DNA from 2 places in the Aliiroseovarius sp. ABM4_368 genome. Region 2 is predicted to be linked to the other one. Evidence: riboswitches for the same ligand, from Rfam matches in the RefSeq annotation. Region 2 holds a riboswitch; the other holds the start of a gene.
The links. A riboswitch is a leader RNA that binds a small molecule or an ion and turns the genes downstream of it on or off. The one in region 2 is predicted to bind thiamine pyrophosphate.

Region 1 (7,130 bases), on a different contig from region 2:
TGTCATCATCGCGCGTGCATTGGGGCAAAATTGGCAGCTTTCGCGGAACCAGTGGCGTGCAGTCATCATCTTCGGTCTTTGCCAAAACGCGCTGTATTTGGGCCTGAATTTCGTGGCAATGCAGTGGGTCGAGGCGGGGCTTGCCTCGATCATCGCGTCCACCATGCCGCTAATGGTGGCCTTCGCCGGGTGGATCCTTTTGGGCGACCGCCTGCGCCCGTTGGCTGTAGCGGGTTTGTTTGCCGGCGTCGTCGGCGTAGCTCTGATCATGGGGTCCCGGCTGTCGGGTGGCGTGGACATCACAGGCGTTATCTTTTGCTTCGTGGCTGCTGCTGCTTTGACCGTGGCCACCTTGTCGGTGCGCACCGCATCTTCTGGTGGAAATCTGATAATGATCGTTGGGCTACAAATGTTCGTAGGCGCAGCCGCATTGTTCATCACAGCCCTTTTCCTAGAGGATCCGACTTTCACACCCAGCCTGCGCCTTGGGGCGGCGTTCAGCTATACAGTCATTGTTCCTGGTCTGCTGGCCACATGGATCTGGTTCGCGCTGGTGGGTCGGATCGGAGCTGTCAAAGCCGCCACGTTCCACTTTCTAAACCCGTTTTTCGGCGTCGCCATTGCGTGGCTTTTGCTGGGCGAAGCGCTTAGCCTGATGGACTTCATCGGCGTCGCCATCATCACGGTCGGCATCCTTGCCGTGCAGCTTTCGAAACAAAAACCCACAGAGACGTGAAGCCGCGCGCCCGCTTCGTGAGATGACTTTCCGCGCGATATCCGGAACATTTCAAACATGGAACTTGTCTTTGGATACCTTGCCGGGCTGCTGACGCTGATCAACCCCTGTGTCTTGCCGGTCTTGCCCATCGTATTGGCGACTGCGTTGCAGGCCAGCCGGTTCGGCCCCATGGCTGTGGCGGCCGGGATGAGCGTATCTTTCGTCTCGTTGGGCCTTCTGGTCACCGTACTTGGCTACACCATTGGCCTGACCGAAGATATGGTCGCGCAAGCAGGCGCCATTCTGATGGTGGGCTTTGGCTTGGTCTTGATGACGCCGGTGCTGTCCGAACGCTTCGCCACCGCAACTGCAGGCGTATCTACACAAGCCGACACGACGCTAGATGACGTGAATCGAAATGGGCTGTCCGGCCAGTTCCTTGGTGGCATGCTGCTTGGCGCAGTTTGGAGCCCCTGCATCGGCCCCACGTTGGGCGGCGCAATCTCTCTGGCGTCGCAGGGCAAGTCGATCCCATGGGCAGCCGCCATCATGATTGCTTTCGCCCTTGGTGTTTCCACAATCATCATCGCGCTGGGCTATGGCGCACGAGCTGCGATCATGCGCAGACAGGCTCTAATGCGGCGGATTGCCCAAAAATCGCGGCCCATTATGGGCGTGATCTTTGTCGCAGTCGGCCTGATGATCCTGTTTCGCTTTCACCACGTCTTAGAAGCCTGGGCTGTGCAAAACCTGCCTGCTTGGCTGAATGACCTCTCTGTATCCCTTTGAAAAAGGAGACCACTATGAACCGCCGAGACTTCCTGTCCCTCACCGCCGCCGTATCCCTTGTGCCCGCCTTGGCACGCGCCGGAGCAATGGACTATGCCCCCGGCCTTGTCAGCAAGGCATTGGAAAACGGGGAAACGGTGTTTCTGGACTTCAAAGCCAGCTGGTGTGGCACCTGCGCGGCGCAGGAACGTGTGATCAACGCGCTGAAGGCCGAAAACCCTGCTTATGACGACGCGATCACCTTTATCGACGTCGACTGGGATGAACACAGCAAATCTGAATTGACCAAATCCCTGCGTATCCCACGCCGCTCGACCTTGGTTGTCCTTAAGGGCGACAAAGAGTTGGGCCGCATCGTGGCTGGCACGTCCAAATCTGACATCCAAGCGCTTATGGACACGGCACTAACTGCTGCGACATCCTAAGCCTCTTCTGGCAAAAATATCGCCGCCGGGGGCACAAAATCTGCCGGGCAGCCTTGCCCGGCATTTCCTAGCCGATCTGTCCGCGCGGGCCTTCCCCGATTTGCGCGCGGTGCAGCATTAGGTGATCAAGGATCACGCAGGCGGCCATCGCCTCGCCCACGGGAACGGCGCGGATGCCCACGCAAGGATCGTGGCGCCCCTTGGTGATCACCTCGATCGCTTCACCGGTTTTAGTGATCGACTGGCGCGGTGTCAGGATCGAACTGGTCGGCTTCACTGCGAAACGCACAACAATGTCCTGACCCGACGAGATTCCACCCAGAATCCCACCGGCGTGGTTAGACGAAAAGACGGGCTTGCCGTCGTTTCCAAGGAAAATCTCGTCAGCATTTTCAGTGCCGCGCAGTCCAGCGGCGGCCATGCCTTCGCCAATCTCGACGCCTTTTACGGCGTTGATAGACATCATCGCAGCCGCCAAATCAGTGTCTAACTTGGCATAAACCGGCGCTCCAAGGCCAACGGGCGCACCGCGCACGACGACCTCGATCGCAGCACCGACGCTGTCATTTTCCTTTACACGCAGGAACTGCAGATAGTCTTCCCATTCCTGCACTGCGCTGGCATCCGGCAACCAGAATGGATTGTCATCAATGGCATCCCAATCGAACTTCGACCGATCCAGATGCTTTTCGCCCATCTGGGTCATATAGCCCTTGATTTCCAGCCCCGGCACCAACGCCTTCAGCGCCTCGCGCGCTACGCCACCAGCAGCCACGCGCGCAGCCGTTTCACGGGCCGAAGACCGGCCCCCGCCGCGCGGATCGCGGATCCCGTATTTCTGCCAATAGGTGATGTCAGCGTGACCCGGGCGGAAGGTCTTTTCGATCTCGCCATAGTCCTTAGACCGTTGGTCGGTGTTCTCGATCATCAACTGGATCGGGGTGCCAGTGGTTTGACCCTCGTATACACCCGACAGGATGCGCACCTGATCGGGCTCGTTCCGGGCGGTGGTGTTCTTGTTCTGACCGGGGCGTCGTTTGTCCAGCCAGACCTGCAACATCTCGGCCTCAAGCGGCACGCCGGGGGGGCACCCGTCCACGGTCGCACCTAGGGCAGGTCCGTGGCTTTCACCCCAAGTGGTGACACGGAAAATATGACCAAAGCTGTTCATCGACATAGGTGCGCTCCTTCATTCCCAAGCGTGATAGCGAAGGGAGAAACGAAAGGGAAGCGCCCGAGTAGACGACGTCTAGCTTTGTTCGGGCCTGCGATGCTTTGGCTTCGGCGATGGCCCGGCGTCATAACGCGGGTTCGGGTTGCGTAGGATCGGGTTGCGGATCGATACGGATGGACGGCTTTCCCGCCAAACGATGAACACGCCCGAAGCGATGATCACGCCAGCACCAACACCAACCCAAATGTCCGGAAGTTCGTCAAAGAACAGCGCGCCAAAGGCGGTTGCCCACAAGATCTGGCTGTATTGCGTCGGCGCCACAACGGCAGCGGGGGCCGCACGATAGGCTCCGATAATCATCATCTGGGCAAAGACCGACATGACGCCAACGCTTGCGGCAAGGCCAAAATCCGTCAACTCCATCGGGACGTAAACGAAGGGTAAGATCAGCCCCATCGCCAAGATCGATGACAACATGGGATACAGGATCATGACAGCGGTCCGTTCCTCGCCTCCAATCTTGCGCATGATGATAGATCCCAAAGCCGAACAGAAGGCGGCAATCAAGGCACTAACGTGGCCTAAAGTGATGACAGTTACACCCGGACGCAGAACGATCAAAACACCGATCAAACCGACGATCACCGCCGCCCAACGCTGTCCACGCACGGGCTCGCCCAACAGCCAAGCCGACATGGCGGTGATAAGAAGCGGAGTGGCAAACAAAAGCGCATAGACCTCGGCCAGAGGCAGCACAGTGAACGCATGAAACGCCGCGGACATGGCAATCACCGACGTCAGCGAACGGATCAAAATCAGCCACGGGTGATGTGGGCGAAAGTTGTCAACCTGCCGGTCAGCCAACATCATGATCGACATGGGCACAAAGGCAAATAACATCGCAAAAAAGATGATCTGGAATACGGCGAAGTTCGCGCCCAATGCCTTGATGATGGCATCGTGCGTTGCAAAAACTGCGAAGGCCGCGAAGGCAAAGCCAAGCCCACGAAGGGGAGATTGTGTTGCGCCCGACATGGACAGCTCCGGTATGGGGGTATTTGTTAGCGTTCACATTGCCGATTGTTCGGGCAGGGTCAAGATCAATGCCGCTATGCATTGGGTCTTGAACTAAATCACGATGGGGCTGGCTCTACGAGTTTGGGAAACAGGCCTTAGGATAAATAGCTATTCTTTTCATAACCTTGCATGAACGCACCCCGCAGCCACTTTTGTTGTCCCAGCAAAACTCCTTGCCATTCTGTCCAACATTCGGCACAGACAAGGCACCTCGGGGTGCTGTGTTCCCACAGCTGAGATGCGCTACTGCGCGGACCCGTAGAACCTGAACCGGCTAACACCGGCGGAGGGAAGGTGATTTGGATGTCCCAAATGCCCCCTTTCGTTCGGCGCATATGGAGGACCCTATGAAGACAGCCCTTTCATTTGTCGCAGGACTTGCTTTGACCACAACCGCAGCCGCCGCTGCAGACAAACCCGTACTGCAAGTTTATGCTCCTGATTACTTCGCTTCCGAATGGGGCCCTGGCCCGTCAATCGAGGCAGGCTTTGAAGCCCAGTGCGACTGCGATTTGGAGTTCGTCACCGGCGACGTGATGCCCCGCCTGATGCTGGAAGGCGAGCGCACGGAAGCCGACATTGTGATCGGCCTGAACACCGACGTTACTGCAAAAGCCCGCGCCACGGGTCTGTTCGCCCCACACGGTCTGGATGTAAGCGGCCTGACTCTGCCCGTCGAGTGGACCGACGACGTGTTCGTGCCGTTCGACTACAGCTATACCGCCTTCATCTATGACAATACCAAGATCACGGACGCGCCGACCAGCTTTGATGCGTTGCTGGCGATGCCCGACGACACCAAGATCGTCATCCAAGACCCGCGCAGCTCGATCTCGGGGCTGGCGCTGCTTCTGTGGGTCAAATCAATCTATGGCGACAAAGCGGACGAGGCATGGGCCAAGCTGAACCCTAAAATCCTGACAGTAACCAAAGGCTGGTCGGAAAGCTATGGCATGTTCACCGATGGTGAAGCCGACATGGTGCTGTCCTATGTCACCTCGCCAGCATATCACATCATCGCCGAAGAAGACCTGACAAAGTCAGCAGCCATCTTCGACGAAGGCCACTATCTGTATGTTGACTTGGTGGGTAAGATCGCGAACACCGACAAGCCCGAACTGGCCGACGCCTTCATGGCCTACGTGCTAAGCGAAGAGTTCCAGTCGGGCATTGCGACCTCGAACTGGTCCTTCCCGTCAAAACTGGCCGCTGACAAGCTGCCCGAGGGCTTCGCCAACCTGCCCGTGCCCGCCAAGGCGCTTGTCTACTCGGAAGAAGAGGCCGAGGCGATCCGCAAGCCGGCTCTGGATGAATGGCTCGCCGCCGCGTCCAAATAAGCTCTACCACCATCCTTGGCGCCTTGTCGCTTGGGGTGGTGGTTTGCCTGACCCTTGGTATGCTTATCGCTGTTGCGATGCGGGCCGAGGGCGCGGGCAGGCTTGGCCCAGCCGATTGGGCTGCAATTCGGTTCACACTATGGCAGGCCGCTGCGTCGGCTTTGATCAGCATCCTGCTGGCGATCCCAGTCGCCCGCGCTTTGGCGCGGCGCAATTTTCTGGGCAGATCCGTGCTGATCACCCTTCTAGGTGCCCCCTTTATCCTGCCCGTAATCGTCGCCATTCTGGGTTTAATCGCCGTCTTTGGACGCACTGGGTTAATCAGCCAAGTTTTGGGCCTGTTCGGGATCGAACCAATATCCGTCTATGGCTATCACGGCGTCATCCTCGCCCACGTGTTCTTCAACCTTCCGCTGGCCACCCGCCTGATCCTGCAAGGCTGGCTGGCGATCCCGTCCGAGCGCTTTCGCCTCGCAGCCTCCCTCGGCATGGGCCCCTCCGACATCGCCCGCACGCTGGAACGCCCCATGCTGCGCGAGGTCGTGCCGGGTGCGTTCTTGGTCATCTTCCTAATCTGCCTGACGTCCTTCGCCGTCGCACTGGCCCTTGGCGGTGGACCGAAAGCCACCACGGTAGAGCTCGCAATCTACGAGGCCTTCCGCTTCGACTTCGACCTTACCCGCGCGTCGCTGCTGGCGCTGGTGCAGTTCGCTTTGGGCGCGGCACTGGCCCTGATCGCCCTGCGCGTCGCCATGCCATCCGACATGGGCGCAGGGCTGGATCGCGCGGTTACTCGCTGGGACGACCGTCCCGCTCTTTTGGCGCAAGACATCGCCGCGATCACGCTTGCCGCCGCCTTCCTGCTTCTTCCCCTTGCGATGGTCGTTCTGGATGGTCTGCCGCGGCTTTTTCACCTGCCCCAAGTCGTTTTCGGCGCGGCCCTCCGCTCCGTCATCGTCGCTCTCGTCTCGGCTGCTTTGACGCTAGCGCTATCTCTTCCCATCGCCGCCCTCGCCGTGCGCCACAACTCACGCGTGGTCGAGGCATTGGGCTACCTAACCATCGCCGCCTCGCCCCTTGTGATCGGCACGGGGCTGTTCATCATCACCTTCCCCTTTGTGAAGCCATCGGACCTTGCGCTGCCCATCACCGCCGTGGTGAACGCTGCCCTCAGCCTGCCTTTCACCCTGCGTGCGCTGGTGCCCGCCTTGGCCGCTGTGGAACGCGACTTCGGCCCGCTGGCAGACGGGCTGGGCATGACCGGCTGGACCCGCCTGCGCCACCTGTGGCTGCCCCGCCTGCGCCGCCCGATGGGATTCGCGTTGGGACTGGCCGCCGCTCTGTCGATGGGCGACCTTGGCGTCATTGCACTGTTTGCAGACGGCGACAACGCCACCCTGCCCTTGCAGCTGTTCCGTCTTATGGCCGCGTATAAGATGGAAGACGCCGCCGCCGCCGCGCTGCTGCTGCTGACCCTCTCGCTGGGCCTGTTCTGGCTGTTTGATAAAGGAGGTCGCGTGAATGCTGACCGTTGACCAACTGCGCATCGAGATGGGCGGCTTTCGCCTTGCTGGCGACCTAACGATCCCCCAAGGCGCACGCGTCGCGGT
Region 2 (7,130 bases):
CAACCAGCCCATTGATCAGCATTGTCTTACCAGCACTGAACTCCCCGGCAATCAAAACACGCGGCTTGCGGGTTGCCGAATTTGTATCCAGCGTGCGTTTTCTTTCAGACCTTGTCATGCCGACAGCCTCTCCCGTTGCGTGCCACGATCGATCGCTGTTCTATCACGCTCTTGGAAACGCTCAAGAATGGCCTTGCAGAACTGTGACTGATCCATCGCAAAGTTTTCAACAACTTCGCGGGTTTTGCTGATCGTAGGATCAAAGAAGTCATTCAACAAATCATCGATCAGCGGCGTAGTTTCGGAAATAATGACTTCGCGGTACCGTTTTTCGGCTGCGTTCTTCTTTCCAAGACGCCAGAACTTACGCCACCAGGTTCCTTGCAGATCCAACGACAGGGTTCGTGCAAGCGCGGTTGGGGCCTTGTGCTGGACTTGTTCGGGAAATTCGATGCTGTCGCCATTACGGTGGGCACCCATCTCGGATTGCAGCAATTCCTGAACATCTTCGAGGATCTGGTCAAAGGTCGCTTCGCCTTCCCGCCGCAGTTTCGCGCAGGCAGAATTGAACCCGGTCCGCATCATCATGCGAAGGCTTGTTGGGTCGTGGTGCCAAGAGCCGCTCTCGCCGAAAGCTTCAAGATGCGACTGAAGTGCGTCAACGGCAGATGCGACAAAGGTCATTTGCGCCCGCTCAAGACGCTCGCGCAGTTTGCCGCGAACCTCTGCTGCCCTGCCATCAAAGCTTTCGAGTGCCTTGTCGCGAATATCCGCAAGCTTCAGCGAAAGCTCTGCCGATGTCAGGTCGACATTCATCTGCCGTACATCCTGATGCGAGGCAAGGTCCTCGACCGTCTCGCTCATGTTCAGAATGGTTTCGATATCGGCTTCGACATCGCGTCGGAACGCCTGCCCCTGTCCATGGACGACGCGAGAGGCGATCGCACGATGCAGCGCCGGAACTCCCGAGGCTTCCATCGCAACCTCACGCATCAACTCAGGCGAACTCAGCTCTGCCGAGGAGTGCATTCGTTGCAGCGAGGCTTTACTAGCAGGCATCATGGCTTCGATATCGCCAAGTGCGCAATTGGCCCAATATCCGCTTCCGAACAGGATTTCGATGTCATCACCGACACCCATACGGGTCAACGTCCGGCTGATCGAATTGCGTATATTTTCTTGCGCGCCGACCGGGTCTGGTAATTCATCAATACGGTTGACGAAGATCAGAACGTCGCGCGCTTCGACACTGCAGATAATCCGCAGAAGGGCGACATCCATCGTCGAAAGCGCCTGGTGCGCAGACAGAACAACCACGCAAACGCGGCTGTCAGAAATGGCATTCAGCGTGATCTGCTCACGCATCATGAATGTGTCGTTCACGCCCGGCGTATCACGCAAACACAGACCGTTGGGGAAGCCCGGCAGGTCAAGATACAGATCTGCCGATTTCGTCAGATCCGCATAGACGCCTTCTTCGACACCTTCGGCAAGATCGTCAGGATCGCCATAGCAGATATACCGGTCAACGGTGCTCTTTTCGATCTCGGGGAAAGCATGGCTGCTGCCGATCAGAGTGGTGAACTCATCACCCAACCGCTCTTCGGTGCTTTGCCGCATTTCGTTAACCTGGGCGCGCACTTCTTCGACTTCGCTCTCGAAGCCGGCGCGATCGGCCATTTCGCCCAACCGACCGCCAGTTGCGACCAGCCGGTCCCATTCATGTTGGTCAAAAAATCGAAACAGGGCCCGCGTATTGGGCGGACGGTAGCGACTGTTAAGATGCACCGATGTAATCACCGAGGTCCACGGGTTCACGTCGGACGGCAAAAGATCGGTCTTCCCGATCATCGCGTTCAACAACGTGCTTTTACCGGCCTTGATCTGTCCGATGATACTGACCGATGGCTCGAACGAGCGAACTTGCTCTAAAACCCGTTCAAGCGGATCTTCAACGAAGCTCAAAGCGCATTCTGAAAAATCCTGAAGCTTGGCTTCCAGGTTCGACAAATCATCCCAGAAGGCATTTAGTTCTTCAAAATCCTTACCGTGATTGTTCTGAACAGACCTGTCAGATTGCATAACTAGCGCCCCTCGTTACAGTAGACGCGCACTTGAAACATAAAGCCGGTCTACTAATACTCGTAAATTCAAACTGAGGTATTGCGGCCCGGCAAGCAGTCCGGACCGCAATACTGTGCCGAAGGGGTCTTAGACTGTCAGACCAGCTTCGACTTTCTTTACACTCAAGCGTGCCATGCCGAGGTTGGCCGTCTTGCGGTCAACAGCGAGATAAACAAAGACCGCTGGGTTCGAAGCAAGGGGGCGAATCAGGTGCAGCTGGGTGCCGAGGGTGATCAAAATATCTTCGATCATATCGTCCAGACCCAGGGCCTGCATCGCCGCGTTCTTCGCGCGCACCACTTCGGTGTTCGCGGCGCCAGCAGCTTCTAGATCGAACTTCCGGCTGCCCTGTTCAGAGGCCAGCATCAGGCCGCTTTCGCTGTCGACAAGGCACGCGCCAATGAAGCCAGCAACATTCTTCAGTTCAGAGATATCAGTAGACATTGTAAGATTCCGTTAATAGTTACAAGGGCACTGATATCATCACCCCAATTGTTCTTTATTTGGCGCAATCTGGGTGATTCAAAGGCACCATTAGAATTGTACGTGGAGCACCTGATCTCAGATACCACGTTGGAATCCTTGTAGAATCCGCAAACAACCACTGAAGACGGATTTGATCCTCCTAAGAATGTGGCGAAATGGTCATTTTGTTGCACATGAATTGGGTGCCCAGACGCTCACGCGGCAGGGGCGCTTGCTGGGGGCTGTTTCGGTTGGGAAGCAAAAAGACGGATTTAGTCCTAAATTATTGATCTTCAACCTGAATTATTCCCAAGGGGCCCGAACCTGCTCGGACAGGCGGGCGTCGAAACGATACAAGTATATGGTGGCTTCTTGACCTGAAGACATCACCTCCAAGAAAGACAAATCCGCCCTTGTGATTTTGGCGCATTTGGTGAGCGGTGTTCTCAAGCTCGAGCCTAAGATTTGGCGGATTGCGTGTCTGCCTGACGAGTGGATTCTTCACAAACAGATGGCAAGTCGAGCCCGCACTTTCTTTTTCCAAGCGTACTTTAACTTCCCGCCTCTAATTTATGAAATGACACGCCCTACCGGTGTCAGCACCGCTTGACCGTACGCGCAACTTGACCTAGCGTCGCCATCGCCAGGGGCGCTGCAAAGCTGAGACGTACCCTTTGAACCTGAACCAGATAATGCTGGCGGAGGGAGGTCACAGTCGCTTTCATCCAAGCTGGCAGGTGCTCTTTTTCTTCGTCACGATGAGAAAGAAACACGAATGTCGTACACTGATCTTCTGACCCCGCTGCGTGCGCAAAACCCGCTTGTGCAGTGCATCACGAACTATGTGGCGATGAATGTCGCTGCGAATGTTGTTCTTGCAGCGGGTGCCTCGCCTGCGATGGTACATTCTACCGAAGAAATCGAGGACTTCACGCCAATCTGTGGGGCGCTGACCCTTAATATCGGCACGCTGGATACGCCTTGGGCCGCCTCGATGATGGCCGCTGCCAAAACGGCCAATGAAAAGGATGTGCCGTGGGTTCTGGACCCTGTCGCGCATTTCGTTAGCACCTATCGCAAGGGTGTCGCGCAGGATCTGCTTGCGCTCCGCCCGACGATCCTGCGGGGAAATGCGTCCGAGATCTTGGCCCTTGCTGGCGAAGCAGGCAGTGGCAAGGGCGCCGACAGTGGCGACAGCGTCAATGCAGCCAAAAACGCTGCTAAGGCGTTGGCGCAGGACTATGGCGCAACCGTTGCCGTCACTGGTCCGGTGGATTTCGTCACGGACGGCACGCAAAGCGCCGAAGTCACCGGCGGCTCGGCGCTGATGCCGAAAATTACCGCACTGGGGTGTTCCCAAACTGCGCTGATGGGCGCTTATGCGGCCGTGGGGCCAGCGTTTGATGCAGCGCTTGGTGCGTTGGCGCATTTCAAGGCCGCCGGCAATGTTGCCGCCACGCAGGCAAAAGGACCGGGCAGCTTTCAGGTGCATTTCCTAGATGCGCTGGCATCGGTGCAAGCGGACGATCTGGCCAAGACGGTGCAGGGATGACGACCCTGCGCGACAGTCTTCGACTGTATCTTGTGACCGACCCGCAGCTTTGCGCACCGCTTGGTGTGGTGGAAACCGTGCGCCGCGCGGTGGCTGGCGGTGTCAGCTTCGTGCAATTGCGCGACAAGACGGCCACAACGGCCGAACGTATCGCCCTTGCGCGCGCGCTGAAAGACGCGCTGTCAGGCAGTGGCGTTCCGCTTGTAATCAACGATGATATCGAGGCCGCCGTGGCCGCTGATGTGGACGGGGCACATATCGGACAGGGTGATATGACGCCAGCGCAGGCGCGCAGTCTGCTTGGGCCGGGCAAGGTGCTGGGCCTGTCTTGTGAATCGGCTGAAACGGTCAGGGCAGTCGATCCGTCCTTGGTCGATTACCTAGGGCTCGGCCCAGTGTTCGGCACGGCCACCAAAACAGACCACAAGGCACCAATAGGGTTTGACGGATTGGCGTCACTTGTTGCGCTGTCACCGCTGCCCAATGTCGCCATTGGCGGGCTGAAGGCGGACCACATCGGACCAGTGCAGCAAAGCGGAGCGGATGGTCTTGCGGTTGTCTCGGCGATTTGCGGCCAGACTGATGTGACCGCCGCTGCCAAGGCTTTTGCACAGAAAGAGGTCCTCAAATGATCCCGAATGTTCTTAGCATTGCCGGTTCCGATCCATCCGGGGGCGCGGGCATTCATGCCGACCTCAAGGCCATGTCGGCCAATGGGGCTTACGCGATGGCCGCAATCACCGCGCTGACCGCGCAGAATACCCAAGGCGTAAGCGGCATTCATCTTGTTTCGCCAGACTTCGTGCAGGCGCAAATCAAAACTGTTTTCGACGATATCCGCGTCGACGGCGTCAAAATCGGTATGATCGCCAATGCCGAAATCGCAGCCGCCGTCGCGAAGGCGCTACACGGTTGTGATGCACCGATCGTGCTGGACCCGGTCATGATTGCCAAAGGCGGAGCACCCCTTTTGCAGCCCGACGCAGTAGACACGTTGCGAAAGCAGCTTCTGCCAGCCGCCCTTGTGCTGACGCCCAACTTGCCAGAGGCCGCACACCTTCTGGGCACGTCGATCGCGCAAACCCGCGATGAGATGGCGCAGCAGGCGCGCGCGCTGATCGCTTTGGGGCCGAAAGCCATTCTGATGAAAGGCGGCCACCTTGACGGTGCGGATAGCCCTGACTGTCTGGTCACCTCGGATGATGTGACATGGTTCGAAGGCGCGCGCACAGCCACTCGCAACACGCACGGCACCGGCTGCACCCTGTCGGCCGCTCTGGCCGCACAGCTCGCGCATGGGGAACCTTTGCCCAAGGCCGTCGCCACCGCCAAGGCCTATGTCAGCGATGCCATCGCACATGCGGATGAATTGTCCGTTGGATCGGGCCACGGCCCCACCCATCACTTTGCAAATCTAAAAGGACTGCCCCGATGAAAAAGACCCTCTCTGCCCTTGTCCTGTCCCTTTGGGCCGGGCCGCTTCTGGCGCAAAATAAAATAACCCTGCTGCTGGATTGGTTCGTGAACCCCGATCACGGCCCGGTCATCATCGCGCAGGAAAATGGCTATTTCGCCGATGAGAATCTTGAGGTTGAGATCATCGCACCCGCTGATCCGTCAGCCCCGCCCCGGCTGGTCGCCGCAGGTCAGGCCGAGATCGCGATTTCTTATCAGCCGCAACTGCACCTGCAACGCCATGAAGGCCTGCCTTTGCGGCGCATTGGCACGTTGGTGGCCACGCCACTGAATTGCCTTTTGGTGCTTGAAGACAGCCCCTTTGAAACACCCGCCGATCTGGCAGGGCACAAGATCGGCTTCTCGGTCGGTGGGGTTGAAGATGCGGTCCTAGGTGCGGTTCTGGGCACCCATGGCGTGAAACTTGATCAGGTCGAGCTGGTCAATGTGAACTTCTCGCTCTCGCCTGCCATCATGTCTGGTCAGGTCGACGCGGTGATTGGCGCCTTTCGCAATTTCGAGCTGAACCAGATGGACATTGAAGGGGTCGCAGGGCGCTGTTTCTATGTCGAGGAAGAAGGCCTGCCCACCTATGACGAGCTGATCTATGTGGCCAATCCCGACACGATGGATGCCGATGTGGTCCGCCGCTTTCTGGCCGCGACCGAACGTGCGACGCAGTACATCATCAACCACCCCGAAGAAAGCTGGAAGATCTTCTCTGGCACCGCTCCCGAGCTTGGCGATGAACTCAACCATCGTGCTTGGTTCGACACGCTGCCACGCTTTGCCTTGCGCCCTGCCGCGCTGGACGCTGGCCGCTATGCTGCGTTCGAGACCTTCCTGCACGATGCAGGTCTGATCCCAGCGATCAATGCGGTTTCTGACATCGCTATCGACGTGAGCGCCCAATGAGCGCGCGGGAATACGGCAGCACTTTTGCCCTGTGGCGCGCCGGTTGCGAAAACGACTGGCACGCTTACACTCACCATGCCTTTGTTGAAGGCCTGCGTGATGGCACATTGCCGCGCGCATCTTTCCTGCACTACCTCATTCAGGACTACGTATTCCTGACCCACTTTTCGCGGGCATGGTCTATGGGTGTCGTGAAGGCGGAAACGCTGGACGAAATGAAAGCCTGCGCCGCCTCGGTCGACGGATTGGTCAATCACGAAATGGCCCTGCATGTGCAGACCTGCGCCGCAGAAGGGATTGACGAGGAAACGCTGTTCAACGCGGCAGAGGAATTCGAGAACCTCGCCTATACGCGCTATGTGATGGATGCGGGGCTTCAAGGCGATTTTCTTGATCTGGTGGCCGCACTTGCGCCGTGCTGCTTTGGCTATGCCGAGATTGGCACGCGGCTGGGGAAAAGCGCAGCGCCCGACACGCCCTATCGCGCGTGGATCGACACCTATGACGAAGAGGAATATCAGAACTCGATGATCTGTCTGGGCCAGATGATTGACGCGGCAATTCTGCGTCGTCTTGGCCCGTCGCCGCAATCGTCACCCCGTTGGGCCGGACTTCAGAA

Region 1: another riboswitch for thiamine pyrophosphate. It lies ahead of ACXAH3_RS08435 (thiamine ABC transporter substrate-binding protein); the one in region 2 lies ahead of thiM (hydroxyethylthiazole kinase).

The regions. Positions count from the first base shown of each region.
Region 1 covers NZ_JBSWYR010000002.1:507,895-515,024, reverse strand. The annotation lists gene ACXAH3_RS08460 (DMT family transporter) at 1-736, shown strand, start outside; gene ACXAH3_RS08455 (cytochrome c biogenesis CcdA family protein) at 794-1,507, shown strand; gene ACXAH3_RS08450 (thioredoxin family protein) at 1,522-1,932, shown strand; gene aroC (chorismate synthase) at 2,000-3,109, opposite strand; gene ACXAH3_RS08440 (DMT family transporter) at 3,182-4,141, opposite strand; TPP riboswitch at 4,386-4,492, shown strand; gene ACXAH3_RS08435 (thiamine ABC transporter substrate-binding protein) at 4,531-5,520, shown strand; gene ACXAH3_RS08430 (thiamine/thiamine pyrophosphate ABC transporter permease ThiP) at 5,496-7,055, shown strand; gene ACXAH3_RS08425 (thiamine ABC transporter ATP-binding protein) at 7,042-7,130, shown strand, end outside.
Region 2 covers NZ_JBSWYR010000005.1:18,567-25,696, forward strand. The annotation lists gene ACXAH3_RS14420 (dynamin family protein) at 1-118, opposite strand, end outside; gene ACXAH3_RS14425 (dynamin family protein) at 115-2,082, opposite strand; gene ACXAH3_RS14430 (roadblock/LC7 domain-containing protein) at 2,212-2,568, opposite strand; TPP riboswitch at 3,225-3,313, shown strand; gene thiM (hydroxyethylthiazole kinase) at 3,365-4,141, shown strand; gene thiE (thiamine phosphate synthase) at 4,138-4,773, shown strand; gene thiD (bifunctional hydroxymethylpyrimidine kinase/phosphomethylpyrimidine kinase) at 4,770-5,576, shown strand; gene ACXAH3_RS14450 (ABC transporter substrate-binding protein) at 5,573-6,511, shown strand; gene tenA (thiaminase II) at 6,508-7,130, shown strand, end outside.